Regions from separate parts of the Streptomyces sp. DSM 116795 genome, predicted to be linked through region 2. Evidence: riboswitches for the same ligand, from Rfam matches in the RefSeq annotation. Region 2 holds a riboswitch; each other region holds the start of a gene.
The links. A riboswitch is a leader RNA that binds a small molecule or an ion and turns the genes downstream of it on or off. The one in region 2 is predicted to bind cobalamin.
Positions count from the first base shown of each region.

Region 1: linked by a shared signal. The riboswitch ahead of ACSMXX_RS26505 (cobalamin biosynthesis protein) and the one ahead of metE (5-methyltetrahydropteroyltriglutamate--homocysteine S-methyltransferase) in region 2 are both predicted to bind cobalamin.
Region 3: linked by a shared signal. The riboswitch ahead of ACSMXX_RS09675 (ribonucleoside-diphosphate reductase subunit alpha) and the one ahead of metE (5-methyltetrahydropteroyltriglutamate--homocysteine S-methyltransferase) in region 2 are both predicted to bind cobalamin.

Region 1 is NZ_CM147707.1:6,152,345-6,158,382, forward strand. It holds gene ACSMXX_RS26500 (cobyric acid synthase) at 1-1,452, opposite strand, end outside; gene ACSMXX_RS26505 (cobalamin biosynthesis protein) at 1,524-2,486, opposite strand; cobalamin riboswitch at 2,674-2,872, opposite strand; gene ACSMXX_RS26510 (hypothetical protein) at 3,225-3,452, opposite strand; gene ACSMXX_RS26515 (anion permease) at 3,513-4,832, opposite strand; gene ACSMXX_RS26520 (class II aldolase/adducin family protein) at 5,067-5,711, shown strand; gene ACSMXX_RS26525 (alpha/beta hydrolase) at 5,850-6,038, shown strand, end outside.
Region 2 is NZ_CM147707.1:5,745,595-5,751,632, forward strand. It holds gene ACSMXX_RS24755 (beta strand repeat-containing protein) at 1-10, opposite strand, end outside; gene ACSMXX_RS24760 (DUF7196 family protein) at 1,008-1,169, opposite strand; gene ACSMXX_RS24765 (DUF1360 domain-containing protein) at 1,609-1,896, opposite strand; gene ACSMXX_RS24770 (cytochrome P450) at 2,054-3,478, opposite strand; cobalamin riboswitch at 4,018-4,244, shown strand; gene metE (5-methyltetrahydropteroyltriglutamate--homocysteine S-methyltransferase) at 4,388-6,038, shown strand, end outside.
Region 3 is NZ_CM147707.1:2,297,968-2,304,005, forward strand. It holds gene ACSMXX_RS09650 (extracellular solute-binding protein) at 1-56, opposite strand, end outside; gene ACSMXX_RS09655 (GntR family transcriptional regulator) at 410-1,195, shown strand; gene ACSMXX_RS09660 (carbon starvation CstA family protein) at 1,335-3,542, shown strand; gene ACSMXX_RS09665 (YbdD/YjiX family protein) at 3,539-3,748, shown strand; gene ACSMXX_RS09670 (GNAT family N-acetyltransferase) at 3,846-4,346, shown strand; cobalamin riboswitch at 4,382-4,516, shown strand; gene ACSMXX_RS09675 (ribonucleoside-diphosphate reductase subunit alpha) at 4,850-6,038, shown strand, end outside.

The DNA of each region.
Region 1 (6,038 bases), 410 kb from region 2:
GTCCGTGTCGGCGTGTTCTTCGATGAGATCGCCCAGGCGATCCAGTTGCTCCTCGCGCAGCGCCGCGAAGCTGGTCTGCGGCGCAGGCTGAAATCCGCCACGGCCCGCGTCGGCGGCGACCCGGCGCAGGAAGGCCCGCCGGAAGCCGTCGCTCTCCAGCGACCCGTGCCAGTGCGTCCCCCATACGGCGCCGTCCCGGCAGCCGTCGAGTGCCGTGCCGTCCGCGTCCCTGAACACGGCCTCGCCGCCCAGCACTTCGGCGACCCCGTGGTGGATCTCGTAACCCTCTGCGTGCTCGTCCAGGGCCCGGCCCGACGGCCGGGCGAGGGTCTTTTCGTGCGCGAAACGCACCCGTACCGGCAGCAGACCGAGCCCCTCGACGGTGCCGGCCCGCGACTCGACGTCGTCCTCGACGCGCTCTCCCAGCATCTGGAAGCCGCCGCAGACGCCCAGCACGGGCCGCCCCTCGGCCGCCCGGCGCCGCACCGCGTCCGCGAGTCCGCGCTCGCGCAGCCACGCGAGGGCCCGCACCGTGCCGCGGGTGCCGGGCAGCACCACCAGGTCGGCGTCGGCGAGCTCCTCGGGCCGGTCCGTGAAGCGGACGACGACGCCGGGCTCGGCGGCGAGCGCGTCGACATCGGTGAAGTTCGACATCAGGGGCACCGGCACAACCGCTATGCGCAGCACGTCGGTTCCGTACGGGGCCGACGGCGCCGACTCGCGGACGGTGCTGCGCAGGGAGACCCTCAGACCGTCCTCCTCGTCGATGCCCAGGCCGTGCCGGAAGGGCAGCACACCCAGCACCGGACGCCCGGTCAGGCCGTGCAGCATCTCCAACCCGGGCTCCAGCAGCGTCACATCGCCGCGGAACTTGTTGACCACATAGCCCGCGAGCAGCGCCTGATCCTGTGCCGCCAGCAGCGCCGTCGTACCGAAGAAGGAGGCGAAGACACCTCCGCGGTCGATGTCGCCGACGACGACCACGGGCAGCCCGGCGGCCCTCGCCAGGCCCATGTTGACGATGTCGCTGCGGCGCAGATTGATCTCCGCGGGACTGCCTGCGCCCTCGCAGATCACCGCGTCGTGTGTGCGCCGGAGCTCGGCGAGACAGTCGGCGACCGTGCCCAGCAGACGTTCCTGCTTGCCGGAGTGGTAGCCGCCGGCGCTCATCTCACCGACCGCCCTGCCCAGCAGCACCACTTGGCTGCTGCTGTCGCTGCCCGGCTTGAGGAGCACCGGGTTCATCAGGGCGGTCGGTTCGGTGCGCGCGGCGGCCGCCTGCATGGCCTGTGCCCTGCCGATCTCGGCGCCGTCCAGCGTCACGTACGAGTTGAGCGACATGTTCTGCGCCTTGAACGGCGCGACCTTCAGGCCCTTGCGCGTCAGCCACCGGCAGATCCCCGCGGTCACCACGCTCTTGCCCGCGTCGGAGGTGGTGCCGGCGACGAGCAGCCCGCCGCCCGTTCCGTCCGCGAACCTGCCCGGGGGGCGGCCGCGTCGCTCGCCGTGCGTTCCCGTGGGCGTCACCGGCTACCCCTTTCCGCCCGGCGGCCGGCCCGCAGCGCGCCGCCGGCCGACGTGACCAGCAGTGCCAGCGCGCCGACGCGCCGCGAGAGCCGCACCGCTTCGGCGATGTCTCCCGTACGTACGGTGCGCCCTTGGGAGTTGAGCACCGGGCGGTGCTCGGTGCGTCCCCCGTAGCTGAGGGTGCCGCCCAGCCGTACGCCCAGCGCCCCGGCGAACGCGGCTTCCACCGGGCCCGCGTTGGGGCTGGGATGGCGGCCTGCGTCGGCGCACCACGCACGCAGAGCCCCGCGCGGCGAAGGCCCGGCGAGCGCGGCGAGTGCGGCAGTGAGCCGCGCACCGGGCCAGCCGGCGGCATCGTCCAGTCGGGCCGCCGCCCAGCCGAAGTGCAGATGGCGGGGCGAGCGGTGACCGACCATGGCGTCGAGGGTGTTGACGGCGCGGAAGGCTGCCATCCCCGGCGCCCCGGCGGCCGCCCCCCACACCAGGGCGCCGACGACGGCGTCCGAGGTGTTCTCCGCGACCGACTCCACGACGGCACGCGCGATGGCGTCCGCGTCGAGAGCCTGGGGATCGCGTCCGCACAGATTCGGCAACAGCCGCCGTGCGCCCTCCACATCGTCCGCGTGCAGGGCCGCGGCCACGGCCAGCGCCTCCTGCCGCAGCCCGGTGCCGCCCAGCACCGTCCAGGTCACCGCCGCGTCGGCGAGCGCGGCGCCGCCCGCCCCGGCGAGGGCGCGTGCGGTGCGCGAGAGCGCTGTGACGGCCGTGACGGCGCCCGCGACGCACAGTGCGGTGTGCAGCGCGCCCGCACCGCGGTGATCCCGCCACAGGACGCGCTCGGCAGCGGCGGCGGCCCGGCCGAAGGCGGCCACCGGGTGCCCGCGGCGCGGGTCGCCCAGCAGCAGATCGCCCAGATGACCGAGGGCCGCGCCGAACAGGTGGGTGCGATGGGCCCGCACCGTCAGCGTGCCGTCGTCGTGCCTCGGAGAAGCAGCGCGGCGGCGCCGGGCAGCCGGCCGCGGTGCCGGGGGATGCCGCGGGCGCGGGCGAATGCACGGGCCGTGACGTGAACGGGAGCGGACACAGGTGTGGGAGAGGCTGGCAAGCCACGCATGACGGAGTCCTCACTCAGGGTCCGCGCCCTGGTTCGACGTGCCGGCGGTGAAAGTCTCCTGGCTCCCGGATCGCTGCGTCCCCCGGCCTTCCAGCCCGTCGAACATATGGGCCGTGGCCGTCGGTTGGGGGTGCGCTCCCCGGTGACAGTGGCGGGACCGCGCCGGACTCGCACCGGCTTCCTCTCCTGCCGCCGTTGGGCATTCGGCAGTCCACCACGTACCGGGAAGGGCGTCAACTCGCCGCTGACCTGCGACGGGAGAGTGTGAGCAGACACACGGGCAGGTGCACCGGGACATGACGAAGGGGGTACGGAGCAGCGCGCTCCGTACCCCCGAGGGGGTGTCTGCCAAATCCCGTCTGCTCCGCGGCGGCTTGCACGCACGCTCGCTGCGTTGTCAGTCGTCGGCGCAGCCCGCTGCGCTCTCCTCCCTCCGCCTTGCGATCGCACGCACCAGCCACCGCGGACCCCGCCCTGCTGGGGGTACCTCCCGGGCCGAAGGCCCAGGGGGAGGACGACGCTATTTGTCAGGCACCCCCTCGCCCCGGCGGCCGCCCTCAGGAGCCCGCCGTTACAGCGCTGTTCAGGGCGCGGTGATGATGTAGATGCCGTACGCGACGGCCGCGGCGCACAGTGCGAAGCAGGCGTACGCGCCGGTGCGGGCCAGCACGGAGGAGCCGCCGCCCTGTGCGCTCTGGGTCTTGCCGGCGGAGGCACCCACGATGCCGAGTGTGAACACGCCCACCAGGGCGACCGTGGCCACGAGGCTGACGCCGAATACCTGGCCGAGCGCTGCCCAGTCGATGTCCATAGCGTTTCCCTGTCTGCTGTGTGGTTGCGGAGGTCTGCGGAGCGAGCGGGGCCGGCCGGGCTAGCCGAGTGTGGAGGCGGTTCGTCGGCGCTCGGCCTCCGCGTCCGCCTCCGCGGGCTGGACCGGCACGGCGGCGTCCTCCGGTGTGGCGTGCGGACCGCCGTTGCCGTCCGCACGGTTGTGCGCCGCTGCCGCCGCCGCTACGGGCGGCGGCGCGACGCTGCGCAGCGCGGCCGTGACGACGCCGGCGGGCTCCGGCCCGGAAGTCCCGGGCAGCGAGACGTCGTTGACGTTGGTGTGGTCGACGGGCTGGCGGCGCGAGAGCACCCAGATGCCGCCGCTCATCGCCAGTGCGAGCACCGCGACCGTGGTGACGCCCCAGTCGCCCTGCCGCGCCAGCAGCGCCGCACCCGCGGCGACGAGCCCGGCCGCCGGAAGGGTCAGACCCCAGCCCGCCACCATGCGGGCCGCCGTCGACCAGCGCACGACGCCGCCCTTGCGGCCCACGCCGGAGCCCATGACGGCACCGGAGCACACGTGAGTGGTCGAGAGCGAGAAGCCGATGTGGGAGGAGGCGAGGATCGTGACCGCGGCGGAGGTCTGCGCGGCGAATCCCTGCGGGGGCTTGATGTCGGTGATGCCGTTGCCCATGGTGCGGATGATCCGCCAGCCGCCGAGATACGTACCCAGCGCTATGGCCAGGCCGGCCGAGACGATGACCCACATCGGCGGGTCCGCCTCGGGGGCGATCACGCCGCCCGTGATCAGGGCCAGGGTGATGACGCCCATGGTCTTCTGCGCGTCGTTGGTTCCGTGCGCCAGGGAGACCAGGGCGGCGGAGGTGATCTGCCCCGCCCGGTAGCCCTTGGCGGTCTGCTGCTCGTCGGCGTTGCGGGCGGCACGGTAGGTCAGCCGCGTCGCGAACAGCGCGGCGAGGCCCGCGACGAGCGGGGCCGCGATGGCCGGGATGAGCACCTTCATCACAACGGTGCCGCCGTTGACGGCGCCGAGGCCGACCGAGGCGACGGTGGCCCCGAGAAGGCCTCCCATCAGCGCGTGCGAGGAGCTGGAGGGGAGCCCGGCGAGCCAGGTCAGCAGGTTCCAGATGATCGCTCCGACCAGCCCGGCGAAGATCACTTCAGGCTGGATTCCGGAGCCTTCGTCGATGATTCCCGATGAGATGGTCTTGGCGACCTCGATGGAGAGAAAGGCTCCGGCGAGGTTGAGGACCGCCGACATCGCCACCGCGGTCTTGGGCTTGAGCGCCCCGGTGGAGATGGTGGTGGCCATGGCGTTGGCCGTGTCGTGAAAGCCGTTCGTAAAGTCGAACACCAAGGCCGTGACGATCACGATCCCGATGAGAAGCGTGATGTGTTCCATTCACCCAGACGCAATCAGCTCGAAGGTTGATGTCCACGTGAACGTAAGGATGGTGAGTGAACGGAAGGTGAACTGCGGCGGGCATACGGATGTCACCCCGCGACGACAACTGTGAGCGGCGTCACCCCCTGTCCCGTGCGCGTCTTCGCCCTCTCCAGCCGCCCCCGTGCGGCTCCGCACGGGGCACAGAAAGTTCGTGGGAGATGGAGGCAGAAGACTGTGGGATCGGCTGAAATGCTCAGCGCCTGGCGGGAGTTGGTGGACACCGCGCGCCGTACGAACGACGGGGGGCTCGTCGTGGGCACCTCCGGCAACGTCTCCGTGCGGGTGAGGGACACGGTGCTCGTCACCCCGAGCGGCGTCCCGTACGAGCGTCTTCACGACGACGACCTGTGCGCGGTGGACCTCGAAGGGCGGCGCACCGCCGGGAGCCTGTCGCCGACCAGCGAACTCCCCATGCATCTGGCCGTCTACCGGCACACCTCCGCCGGTGCGGTCGTGCACACACACGCCGTGCACGCCACCGCCGTGTCCACCCTCGTCAGTGAACTTCCCGCCGTGCACTACATGACGGCCGAGCTCGGCGGCCCCGTACGTGTCGCGCCGTACGCCACCTACGGCAGCGACGAACTCGCCGGGCACATGCTCGCCGCCCTCGCCGGGCGCAGCGCCTGTCTGCTGCAGAACCACGGCACGATCGCCTTCGGCGACGACCTGGCCCAGGCGTACGACCGCACCGCGCAGCTGGAGTGGATGTGCCGCGTCTGGCTGGCGGCCTCGTCGCTGCCCGGGCGTACGCCTTCGCTCATTCCGGACGGTGAACTCGACCGCGTGAAGGAGAAGTTGAAGGGGTACGGCCAGCGGCGCGCTCCGGAGTGAGCCCGGGGCGCGCCCGATTCGCCGGCCACCCCGCCGGCACCCTGCCCGCCGCCTCGGCCGCGCCTCGGCCGGGGTCTCGCACACCCGGGCGGCACCTCCTACTGGCCCGGCGGTCGCTCCGTCCCCGACACTGGCGGGATGCGTCTGCGAACCGCGGCCCTCGCCGCCACCTCCGTGACGGCCGCCGGTGCCGCGGCTGTCGCCGCCGGACGGTACGCCGCCGACGCGGCCCTGCGGCCCGCTCGTCCGGGGTCGTCGCCGGGGCGCGGGCAGCTGCCCGCGGGGTTCGGTGGGCCTCCGCTGACCGTGCACACCGTCGAAGACGGG
Region 2 (6,038 bases):
CTTCCGTCACCGTGACGGTGAACGAAACAGCGTCCCCACAAATCGGAGTAAGCGGTGTGGGAGGGCTGAGTGTGGTGGTCGTTGGCATGCTGAGTCCTCTCATCGGTCCACGGACGGAAGGCGAGAGCCTTGTGCCGTTGACGCGGTTCGACTGAGTCAATGACCGTGCGGCATCGGTGTGTTGAGAGCCGGCGGCCAGGCCAGAAAGGAGCCGACGGCTCACCTGCCGACATCTTCAGTAGGCGTCTCAATGCGGAGTTGAGCTAGATGAGCGGACGCGATAACCCCCGTTCGGCCGAGCGCAATTGGGAGTGAGGGGGCGCATAAACCGAGGGAGGGACGGCGCCTCCGCGCACGGGGTCTTTGTCTCAAAGAACAGGGGTGCGGGGCTGTTTCGGTCATCCCGGCACATGGTTACCCGCCGTATGTTCTCCACCAGGACGAGTGAATCGACGAGACCCGGGGGGGCTGCCCTCTCCGGAAAATCGATGAAGCGCCGCCCGCGCCCCCGTAGTGCTGCGCAAGGGCCGACCGCGCGCCCCTGATTGGCGAGGTGCGGCGTTCGAAGCGCAAGTCCCCTGGCTTTCGGCTCAGTTGACATCCAAGAGGTCACCTTCGCCGGTGGAGACCGGATGCCGATTTCATCTCGAGCGCCTGCCGGGGAGATTCCCGGCCGCCTCCGGACGTTTGGTCGCGCGACACGCTCCGTGGTCAATTTCCGTACATGCACGAGTCGTTGATTGCCGGCAGTGGAAACTCGCCAAAGGGGGGCGCACGCCGCGTCTCACGGGTCTGCGCCATCACGCCTTGGCGCCCCCTCAGTTGGACGGTCGCCAAGTTCGGCGGAGGCTTCGCCGGTTTGCTCGTTTGATCATTCCGCCCGATGGTCACCACGGTCGCGGAGGCGACCGCGACTGCCCGGCGTCGCGATGTGCCGTGGTGAAATGCGGAACCCTCACGCGGGACCAGGCGTGTCCGGCCCGCGTGAGGGTTCTCTGCCTGCGCTCTTACTGGTTGACCGCGACGACGGTGCCCCTGCCCCCTTCCCTGCTGTTGGCCGCGTTGGCCTCCTGCAAGGTGACGTAGTCACGGGTGACGCCGTTCGGCAGAATCAGCCTGTAGACGGTGACGGTCCGCCGGGCTCCGCGCCCGCCGCAATTGCATCCCATCGAGCATCCTCCTTCGCTCCTGGCCGCAGCAGCGGCCCTTTCCGGCGCACGAGTCCCTCGGACCCGGCGATGCCGCACCGCTCGCCCCGCTCATTCCGGCGGGTTCTGCGCGGTGGTCGGTGAATTCGTGTGCGAGAGCCGGGCGGATACGGTCCGGTGGCGCTCTCGTGCGCCCCCGGCATTGCCCGCCTCTCCGAGCCGCACATCGGTGGCTGCATGCGGTACGGCAGGGTCGGCGCCCGCCTGGCAGTCCGGAGAAGGCGGAGGCCGCTACGGGAATTCCGTACACGTTGTGTGCCCCGGACGGGGTACCGCCGACACATCGGCGGCGCTCCCGTGCGGAGCGGCCGGGAGAACGGCTCCCGCGGGAGGAGATGCGGCTCAACCGCGGTGCGGAAGAAGGGGATTCGGGTCGGCACACGGCGCTGACACCGCAGTTTCAGTCGATCCAGTTGGATGCGATCCCCGCGAGGTAGGACACGGTGAGGATCATGGCGACGGCCTGGAATGCGAGCGAGCCGCCGGCGAGATACGCAGAAGGAACGACGGCGGTGGACACCCAGATGCTGGTGCACCAGCTGCAGGTGACGAGATAGGCGGGCCTGGAATCGTCACCGAATCGCGCGGCCACCCACGATCGGAAGCTCGCCGCGAGGGTGTCCTTCGTTATGAACCTGGTAATACGACAAGTGGTGCCGAGGGCGAGAAGAAACACCACGGTATTCATGCAATTCATCGTACGGTGACGGGCCCTCAGTAACAGGCGCGCAGAACCACCTTCGGGCGCGCGGCAACGGCGCGCGTTGTGTCCCGGCGCGCGCCGGGACACAACGCCGCCGCGCCCCCCGCAGTCCCGCACGGGCCCCGGTGGAGCGCTCCGGACGTCAGGCGCCGCTCACCCGGGCGGTCGCCTCTCCGCCGTCGCGAGGCCGGGCGATGTCGAACTGCAGTGAACGGATGCGGTTGTCGAAGCTGGAGGGCACCAGGTCCGGCGGTCCGTCGGCCCGCATGCCGACGGAGTCGGTGAGCAGCAGCCTGAAGAGCGCTTTGAGCTCCTGCCGGGCCAGGTGCGCGCCCAGGCAGTGGTGCGGGCCTCCGCCGCCGTAGCCGAGGTGGGGGTTGGGGTCACGGGTGATGTCGAAGGCGCCGGCGTCGGGGAAGACGGCCTCGTCGCGGTTGGCTGAGGCGTAGTAGAGCGCGACGGTGTCGCCTCTGCGCAGCGTACGGCCGCCCATGACGTGGTCGGTGCGCAGCGTGCGCCGGAACTGGATGATGGGCGTCGAGCACCGCACGATCTCGTCGACGGCGGTGTCCGCGTACTTCTCGAAGTCGCTCTCCCACAGCTCCCGCTGCTCGGGGTGTGCGCTGAGCAGCGCGAGGCCGTGCGAGATCGCGTTACGGGTCGTCTCCACCCCCGCCACCATCAACAGCGTGAAGAACGCGCCCAGTTGACGGTTTCCCAGGCACTGCCCGTCCACATCGGCGGTCACGAGCGCCGAGATGAGGTCGTCGGCTGGGCGGCGCCGGCGCTCCCGCGCGAGCATGGCGATCATGACGTGCATACGGGCCAGGGCCCGCAGCCCCTTGCCCGGGATACGGAACTTCGCGCCGGCTCCCCGCCGTACGCCGATGTTCTCCGAGGCGTCGTTGAGCTGGGCGAGGATGCGCGGCCGGTGGCGCCGGGGGATGCCCATCATGTTGCACACCACCTCGAACGGCACCAGCGAGGCGACAGCGGTGACGAATTCGCGGGAGGGCTGCCGCACCGCGTCACCGACGACGGTGGCGACGACGTCCTCGATGTCCTTCTCGGTGCCGGCCAGCAGCCGCGGGCTGAACGCACGGGAGATGATCTTCCGCAGCTTGGCGTGGTCACGGCCGTCGAGGTTGACCATGGACTCCCCGAAGAGGGCCTTCACCCAGCGTGCGGGGTGCGGCGTGGTGACACCCGGCGCGCTCCCGAACACCGCCGCGTTGCGGCTCGCCTCCTGCACGTGCTCGTGCCGGACGAGGGCGTAGAAGCCGGGCTGCTGGCGCTTGCGCAGGGTGTGCTGCGGGTGTGCGAAGTACGTGGGCGCCTCCCGCTCGCGCAGCATGGCGAAGACCTGGTGCCGCTGTTCGTGCGGCAGTTGCCAGAACCGCGGGTCTGCGGGGTTGGCCTCCGGGGGCAGTCCGGCGTCCTCGGCGGCGGGTGCGGCCTGGGCTTGGGGTGCGGCCTGGCCTTCGAAGGCGGCCCGGGTTTCGGGAGCGGCCGCGGTTCCGGATGCTCCGGATGCCGGAGTGGACGCGGGCGCGGGGCGGGATGGCATGGTCATCTTCTCCAGTCGCTCGTGGAAGGGATCGCCCCGCCCGGTCTGCGCGCCGGCGGAGCGGCGAGTCTCCGGCAGCAGCTTGGAACCGGCGGGCCGCGACTCGGCGCGCGCCACACCGCCGGGACACGGACGGCGGACCGCCGCGCATGCGGCCGTTCCGGCCCGGAGCGGGGCCAACGGGCGCCCGTCCTGGCCGACTCGGGAGCGCCACGCCGCGGGCCCTCCTGCGGCCCGGTTACCCAAGTGCCCCTGCCCCGCCTGGGCCTGCGGCCGGGAGGCACGAGCCTCGAGGCCCGGGTCGGCACTGACCCACGCGCGGCGGCGGCCCCGTGGGAGGCGAGCGGTGAGGCGCTGTCGCCACCGGCGGCCCGGGACACCGCAAGGAGGCGGGAGCGGGCCCGGCCCGGCGTCCGGCCGGAGCGAGCGGCCCGGCCGGCGGCCACACCCGGCGTGAGCCGTGCCCACCCCCGCGTAAACCGGCGGGGAGCATGAGTTACCCCGCATCCCCGGCCTTTGCCGGTGCGCCACACACCCCCGTACGCTGGAAGAGCAGTCGGTTCGGCCTGTCCGCCAGGCAGGCACGTCGCAAGAGGGAATCCGGTGAGACTCCGGAACTGCCCCGCAGCGGTGAGTGGGAACGAACGCCGTCTTACGCACTGGGCCCGAGTGGGCCCGGGAAGCGACGGCCAGTAGGTGCCGGTCCGTGGAACACGGACGCGGCAGGCCCACGAGTCCGAAGACCTGCCACTGCCCGTGTACGACGGTCGTATGCGGCGATCTCGGTGACCTCGAGGGCGGGTCGGCGGTACAGGCGGACGGCACGCGGCGTGCGTGCGGCCGCCGCGTCGCCTCTCCTCCCTCGCCCGTGCATCAGGGTCACCGGCGAGACTCGCGAAGGAGAGTTGAGTGACACCGAAGTCCGCAGCCGCGGCAGCGAACGCATCTACGAGGTCCCTGGCCACGGTCCACGGATATCCGCGGCAGGGTCCCGGCCGTGAACTGAAGAAGGCCGTCGAGGGCTACTGGAAGGGCCGTGTCACCGCCGACGCCCTGCGGGAGACCGCAGCGGGGCTGCGCCAGGAGAACTGGCAGCAGCTCAGGGCCGCCGGCGTGCACGAGGTGCCCACCGGAGACTTCTCCCTCTACGACCATGTGCTGGACACCACCCTCATGGTCGGTGCCGTACCCGAACGGCACCGGGCCGCGCAGGCCGCCGACGCCCTTGACGGCTACTTCGCGATGGCGCGCGGCACTCAGGACGTCGCACCGCTGGAGATGACGAAGTGGTTCGACACCAACTACCACTACCTCGTACCGGAGTTGGGGCCGGACACCGTCTTCGGGGCGGACTCCTCGAAGCAGAAGGGCGAACTGGCCGAGGCCCTCGCGCAGGGCCATGACGCCAGGCCGGTCCTCGTCGGTCCCGTCACGTATCTGCTGCTCGCCAAGCCCGCGCCCGGCGTCGCCGCGGACTTCGAACCGCTGACCCTGCTGGACCGGCTGCTGCCCGTCTACGCCGAGGTGCTCGCCGACCTGCGCGCAGCCGGCGCCCGCTGGGTGCAGCTCGACGAGCCGGCGCTGGCCGCGGACCGTACCTCCGCGGAGCTGAACGCCGCCGCACGCGCCTACCGCGATCTGGGCGGACTGGCCGACCGGCCCGCACTGCTGGTGGCGTCCTACTTCGACCGTCTCGGGGAGGCCCTGCCCGTACTCGCCAAGGCACCCGTCGAGGGGCTGGCGATGGACTTCACGGGACCGGCCGCCGCCAATCTGGAGGATCTGGCGCGTGCGGGCGGACTGCCCGGCAAGCGGCTGGTCGCGGGGGTCGTGGACGGCCGCAACGTGTGGATCAACGACCTGAAGCGGTCGCTCTCCACGCTGGCGTCGCTGCTCGGATTCGCCGACCGCGTCGATGTCGCGCCGTCCTGCTCGCTGCTGCACGTACCGCTGAACGCCGCGGTCGAGCGGGACGTGGACCCGCAGGTGGCGCGCTGGCTCGCCTTCGCACGGCAGAAGGTGGAGGAGACCGTCGCCCTGGCGAAGGGCCTGAGCGAGGGCACCGACGTCATCGCGGGTCTGCTGCACGCCAACTCCTCGGCGCTCGCCTCCCGTTCGTCCGCCGCCCTCACCCGCGACCCGGCGGTACGGGCCCGTACCGCGGCCGTCACCGACGCCGACGGGCGCCGCGCTCAGTCCTACCCGGAGCGCGCCGCGGCACAGCGCACCCGGCTGGGTCTGCCGCTGCTCCCCACGACCACCATCGGCTCCTTCCCGCAGACCGGCGAACTGCGCACCGCACGGGCCGACTTGAGGGCCGGACGGCTCGACGCGGAGGGTTACGACAAGCGGATCGCCGCGGAGATCCGCGACGTACTGGCCTTCCAGGAGCAGGCCGGAGTGGACGTGCTGGTGCACGGCGAGCCCGAACGCAACGACATGGTGCAGTACTTCGCGGAGCAGCTGAACGGATACCTCGCCACGCAGCACGGCTGGGTGCAGTCCTACGGCACCCGCTACGTACGGCCGCCGATCCTCGCCGGCGACGTCTCACGTCCCG
Region 3 (6,038 bases), 3.4 Mb from region 2:
GCAACGCCCGCCATCAGAGCCGCGATTCCTGTCGCGGCGATGAGTCCTCGTCTCACGGCATCCTCCCCAACGGACTGCATGTGCTGGTCTAATGGTTTAGACCAGTCCGCAGCTTGGCCTAGACCTATTGGGGTGTCAACGGTGCAGAAACCGAGTTGCGGGTTCCGTTATCGGAACGACATCTGGGCGGGAGAGTCCCCCGACGCCGACCACGTGCCACGATGTGAGCCGCGAAGTTCTGCGCGAAGTTGCGCGAAGTACAGCCGGAACGGCGGCCGGAGACCGGTACACCACCGGACACGGCGTCGCGCCGGAGCCGTAACCGGAGCCGGGAGCGGGGCACTCGGCACGTCCCACGCACACGGAGGAAACCGGTGACGGCAGCACGACACGAGCGGGAAGGCAAGCGATGAGCACGGACGGGGGCGCGGTCACAGCCGCGGCAGAGCCGGAGTCGGGCAGCGGCAACGGCGGCGCGCGGACCGCTCGCGTGCCCAAGTACTACCGGCTCAAGCGGCACTTGCTGGAGATGACGGAGACCATGCCGCCGGGCACCCCGGTGCCTCCCGAGCGCACGCTCGCCACCGAGTTCGACACCTCGCGTACGACCGTGCGCCAGGCCCTGCAGGAACTCGTCGTCGAGGGGCGGCTGGAGCGCATACAGGGCAAGGGGACCTTCGTCGCGAAGCCCAAGGTCTCCCAGGCGCTGCAACTGACCTCGTACACGGAGGACATGCGCGCCCAGGGCCTCGAACCGACCTCGCAGCTGCTGGACATCGGCTACGTGACCGCGGACGACCGCCTCGCCGACGCCCTCGACATCCCGGCGGGCGGGCGCGTACTGCGCATCGAGCGGCTGCGGCTGGCCAGCGGCGAACCGATGGCGATCGAGACGACGCACCTGTCGCAGCGGCGCTTCCCGGCGCTGCGCCGCAGCCTGGTGAAGTACACGTCGCTCTACACGGCGCTGGCGGAGGTGTACGGCATCCATCTCGCGGAGGCCGAGGAGACCATCGAGACGTCCCTCGCCACGCCCCGTGAGGCCGGCCTGCTCGGCACCGACGTGGGCCTGCCGATGCTGATGCTCTCCCGGCACTCCCTCGACACCGACGGCGAGCCCGTCGAGTGGGTCCGCTCCGTCTACCGCGGGGACCGTTACAAGTTCGTCGCCAACCTCCAGCGGCCCCAGCACTGAGGCAGGCGCCACGGCGCTCGGGAAGATAACGAAACGGGCCCTGAGCTGCCGAAGGCTGTCCGCGCCGTAGCGCTGTGTGCAGGAGGTGGCTTACCGTCCTTGCCGTCCTCATGAGCAATGCCGACGGAAGGACGACCGGGTGCGTACCGCCAGTCCACGAACAATCATCATCTGGACCGCTGTCGCGCTGATCGGAGCGGTCGCCTGGGGCGTCCTCGCGCTGTCACGGGGCGAGGAGATCTCCGCGGCCTGGATGGTCGCGGCCGCCCTCGGCTCATACGCCATCGGCTACCGCTTCTATGCGCGGTTCATCACGAATCGTGTGCTCAAGGTCGACAAGACCCGTGCCACGCCCGCGGAGCGGCTCAACAACGGCATCGACTTCCATCCCACCGACCGGCGCGTGCTGCTCGGCCACCACTTCGCCGCCATCGCCGGCGCCGGACCGCTGGTGGGCCCGATCCTCGCCGCCCAGATGGGATATCTGCCCGGCACCATCTGGATCATCGCCGGCGTCGTCCTGGCGGGCGCCGTGCAGGACATGGTGGTGCTCTTCTTCTCGATGCGGCGCGACGGCAAGTCGCTCGGGCAGATGGCACGTGAGGAGATCGGCCCGGTGGGCGGCGCGGCCGCGCTGATCGCCGTCTTCGCCATCATGATCATCCTGCTCGCCGTGCTGGCACTCGTCGTGGTCAACGCCCTGGCGGAGTCGCCGTGGGGCACCTTCTCCATCGCCATGACGATCCCCATCGCACTGTTCATGGGCTTCTACCTGAGGGTGATCCGTCCCGGCAGGGTCACCGAGGTCTCGCTGATCGGCGTCGCGCTGCTGCTGCTCGCGATCGCCTCGGGCAGCTGGGTCGCGGAGTCCTCGCTGGCGGACACCTTCACGCTGGAGCCGGCCACGCTGGTCATCTGGATCGTGGTGTACGGCTTCATCGCCTCGGTGCTGCCCGTATGGATGCTGCTCGCGCCGCGCGACTACCTCTCGACGTTCATGAAGGTCGGCACCATCGGGCTGCTCGCCGTCGGTGTGGTCGTCGCGATGCCCACCATGAAGATGGACGCCGTCACGGACTTCGCGACGCGCGGCGACGGGCCCGTCTTCGCCGGGTCGCTCTTCCCGTTCGTCTTCATCACCATCGCCTGCGGGGCGCTCTCCGGCTTCCATGCCCTGATCTCCTCGGGCACCACCCCGAAGATGATCCAGAAGGAGACGCAGATCCGGATGATCGGGTACGGCTCCATGCTGATGGAGTCGTTCGTCGCCGTGATGGCGATGGTCGCGGCCTGCATCATCGACCCCGGTCTCTTCTTCGCGATGAACGCCCCGGCGGGTGTCATCGGCGACAGTGTGCAGTCGGCGTCCCAGGCGGTCGGCGACCTCGGATACTCGATTTCGCCGGAGGCGCTGGCCTCGGCGGCCAAGGAAGTCGAGGAGCAGTCGCTGCTCTCCCGTACGGGCGGGGCACCGACCCTGGCCGTCGGGGTCGCGGAGATCTTCTCGGCCGTCGTCGGCGGTGCGGGGGCGAAGGCCTTCTGGTACCACTTCGCGATCATGTTCGAGGCGCTGTTCATCCTCACCGCGCTGGACGCGGGCACCCGCGTGGGCCGGTTCATGCTGCAGGACACGCTGGGCAACCTCTACAAGCCGTTCCGCAAGGTGAGCTGGCTGCCGGGTCTGTGGCTGTGCAGCGCGATCGTCGTCACCCTGTGGGGCTACTTCCTGTGGGTCGGCGTGCACGAGCCACTCGGCGGGATCAACCAGCTCTTCCCGCTGTTCGGCATCGCCAACCAGCTGCTCGCTGCCGTCGCGCTCGCGGTGGCGACGACGCTGCTGGTGAAGTCCGGCAGGGTCAAGTGGGCCTGGGTGACGGGAGTTCCACTGGTCTGGGACGCGGTGGTGACGCTGACGGCGAGCTGGCAGAAGGTCTTCTCCAGCGACCCGAAGGTGGGCTTCTTCCAGCAGCGCTCCGACTTCCAGGCGGCCATCGACGACGGCAAGGTGCTGCCGCCCGCCAAGAGCATGGACGACATGCACACCATCGTGACCAACTCGACGGTGGACGGCGTGCTCTCGGCGCTCTTCGCGCTGCTGGTCGTGGTGGTTCTGGTGGACGCCGGCCGCGTGTGCGTCAAGGCGCTGCGCGCTCCGGACAGCACGCCGCTGAACGAGGTCCCGTACCAGAAGTCCGAACTCGTCGCTCCTTCCGGCCTGATCCCCACACAGGAGGAGAAGGCGGAGCTGGTGGCCGTCGGCGCGGGTGTCGGGGCCGGTGACGGCGATGGTGAGGGCTCCGGCGGTGCGGGCGCCACGAGCGGCTCAGGGGCGCGTGAGAGCTCATGACAGCGGTGGCGGGACGCCTGATGCGCGGCGCACGCTGGGTGCGCTGGTACATGCGCGAGCTGACCGACGAGAGCGCCTACGACCGGTACGTGGCGCATCTGCGCGAGCACGATCCCACGGCGCGGGTGCCGAGCCGCCGGGAGTTCGAGCGGGAGCGCACCGACGCGCGCGAGTGCGATCCCCGCGGCGGCTTCCGCTGCTGCTGAGGTGTGCGGGAGTCACTGACGTACGTGAGAGGGCTGTCCGTCCTGGCGAGGACGGGCAGCCCTCCGCGTTGTCAGTGGGGCAAGGCATGCTCGTTCCATGGACATCACGATCAGACCGGCGCGGGACGAGGAGCTGGACGGCGTCGGCGAGCTGACGGCACAGGCGTATCTCGAGGACGGACTGCTGACGTTCGGTGCGGACGATCCGTACCTGACGGAGCTGCGTGCGGCGCGGCGCCGCGCAGAGCACACGGAGATCCTGGTCGCCGTCGACACCGCCTCGGATTCCGTGCTCGGCGCGGTCTCATTCGTCGGTGACGGCGGGGAGTACGCGGACATCGCGGGGCCCGGCGAGGGCGAGTTCAGGATGCTCGCCGTACGGCCGGAGGGGCGCGGGCGCGGAGCGGGCGAGGCCCTCGTGCGCGCGTGCATGGACAGGGCGCGTGAGCGTCGCCTGAGACGGCTCGTGCTCTGCAGCCATGAGGGGATGTCGGCGGCCCACCGGCTGTACGGGCGGCTGGGGTTCGTCCCGGTGCCCGAGCAGGACTGGGAGCCGTATCCCGGCCTGTGGCTGCACGCGTTCGCTCTCGAACTGTGAACTGCGACTCACCCGGCACAAGATGTGGGGGCGAGTGGCGCAACTCGCTACTAGATGTATGCTCGTGCTCGCTGCCGCGCAGGGGAATCCGGTGCGAATCCGGAACTGTCCCGCAACGGTGTGCGATGTGCTGCTCTGTGCCGCAGGCCCGTCCTCTTCCGGGTGAGCCGCGCTGAGCGGTCGTCGCGAGTCCGAGTGCCTGCCGGCCGTGTCGAAAGACGTCCGGGTCCCGAGGGTTGGGCCGGTGGACGCCGCAAGGTCTGCCGCTTCGCCGATGCGGCATGCCCCTCGCGCGCCCGCCAAGTGCGCTCCCCGGTGAGCCGGTGACCTGAACCGAGCGAGGGAGAGCACATCCCGTGACCATCGCATCCGTGACCGTGACCGGGGCCGCAACCGGGACCGCAACCGGGACCGGGGACGCACCCGCGTCCGTACCGGCATCGGCCTACGTACCGGCGTCCGCGTCCGGCTCCTCACCGGCGCCACCGGACCGGGACGGCGCACTGTCGCGCGTCCTGACCGAGCTGACCGAGCTGACCGCCGATCTGCCCGGCACCGAAGCCGGCCGGGTCGCCACGGCGGTGCTCCGCGGACGCCGGCAGGGCGCCGGCGAGGCCGAGTTGCGGGCGCTCGCCGCGGAGGAGGCCGCCGGGCTGATCGGCGAGGAGCCCGCATACTCACAGCTGGCGGCGCGGCTGCTCACCCTCGCGATCCGCGACGAGGCCCGCGGCCAGGGCGCCGTGTCCTTCTCATCCTCCGTCGCGACCGGGCACCGCGAGGGTCTCATCGCCGACCGCACGGCCGAGTTCGTACGGGCGCACGCGCAGCGGCTGGACGCGCTGGTGGATGCGGCGATCGCAGACGGAGCGGACGACCGCTTCGGCTACTTCGGGCTCCGCACGGTGCACTCGCGCTACCTGCTGCGGCATCCCACGACCCGGCAGGTGATCGAGACGCCCCAGCACTTCCTGCTGCGCGTCGCGTGCGGACTCGCGGCGGACGCTTCGGCGGAGGCGGCCGAGGAGGTCGCCGAGCTGTACGGGCTGACGAGCTCGCTCGCGTATCTGCCCTCCTCCCCCACGCTCTTCAACTCCGGTACGCGGCACGCCCAGATGTCGTCCTGCTATCTGCTGGACTCGCCGCAGGACGACCTGGACTCGATCTACGACCGCTACAAGCAGGTGGCACGGCTCTCCAAGCACGCGGGCGGCATCGGCCTGCCCTACTCCCGTATCCGCGCCCGCGGTTCGCTGATCCGCGGCACCAACGGCCACTCCGGCGGCATCGTGCCGTTCCTGCGCACCCTGGACTCCTCGGTCGCCGCCGTGAACCAGGGCGGCCGGCGCAAGGGCGCAGCCTGCGTCTACCTGGAGACCTGGCACGCGGACATCGAGGAGTTCCTCGAACTGCGGGACAACACCGGCGAGGAGGCGCGGCGCACGCACAACCTCAACCTCGCGCACTGGATTCCGGACGAGTTCATGCGGCGCGTGGAGGCCGACGCCGGCTGGTCGCTCTTCTCCCCGGTCGACGTGCCGCAGCTCGCGGACCTGTGGGGCGAGGAGTTCGACGCCGCCTACCGCCGGGCGGAGGCCGAGGGCCGCGCGGTGCGGCAGGTGCCGGCCCGCCAGCTGTACGCGCGCATGATGCGCACCCTCGCGCAGACGGGGAACGGCTGGATGACCTTCAAGG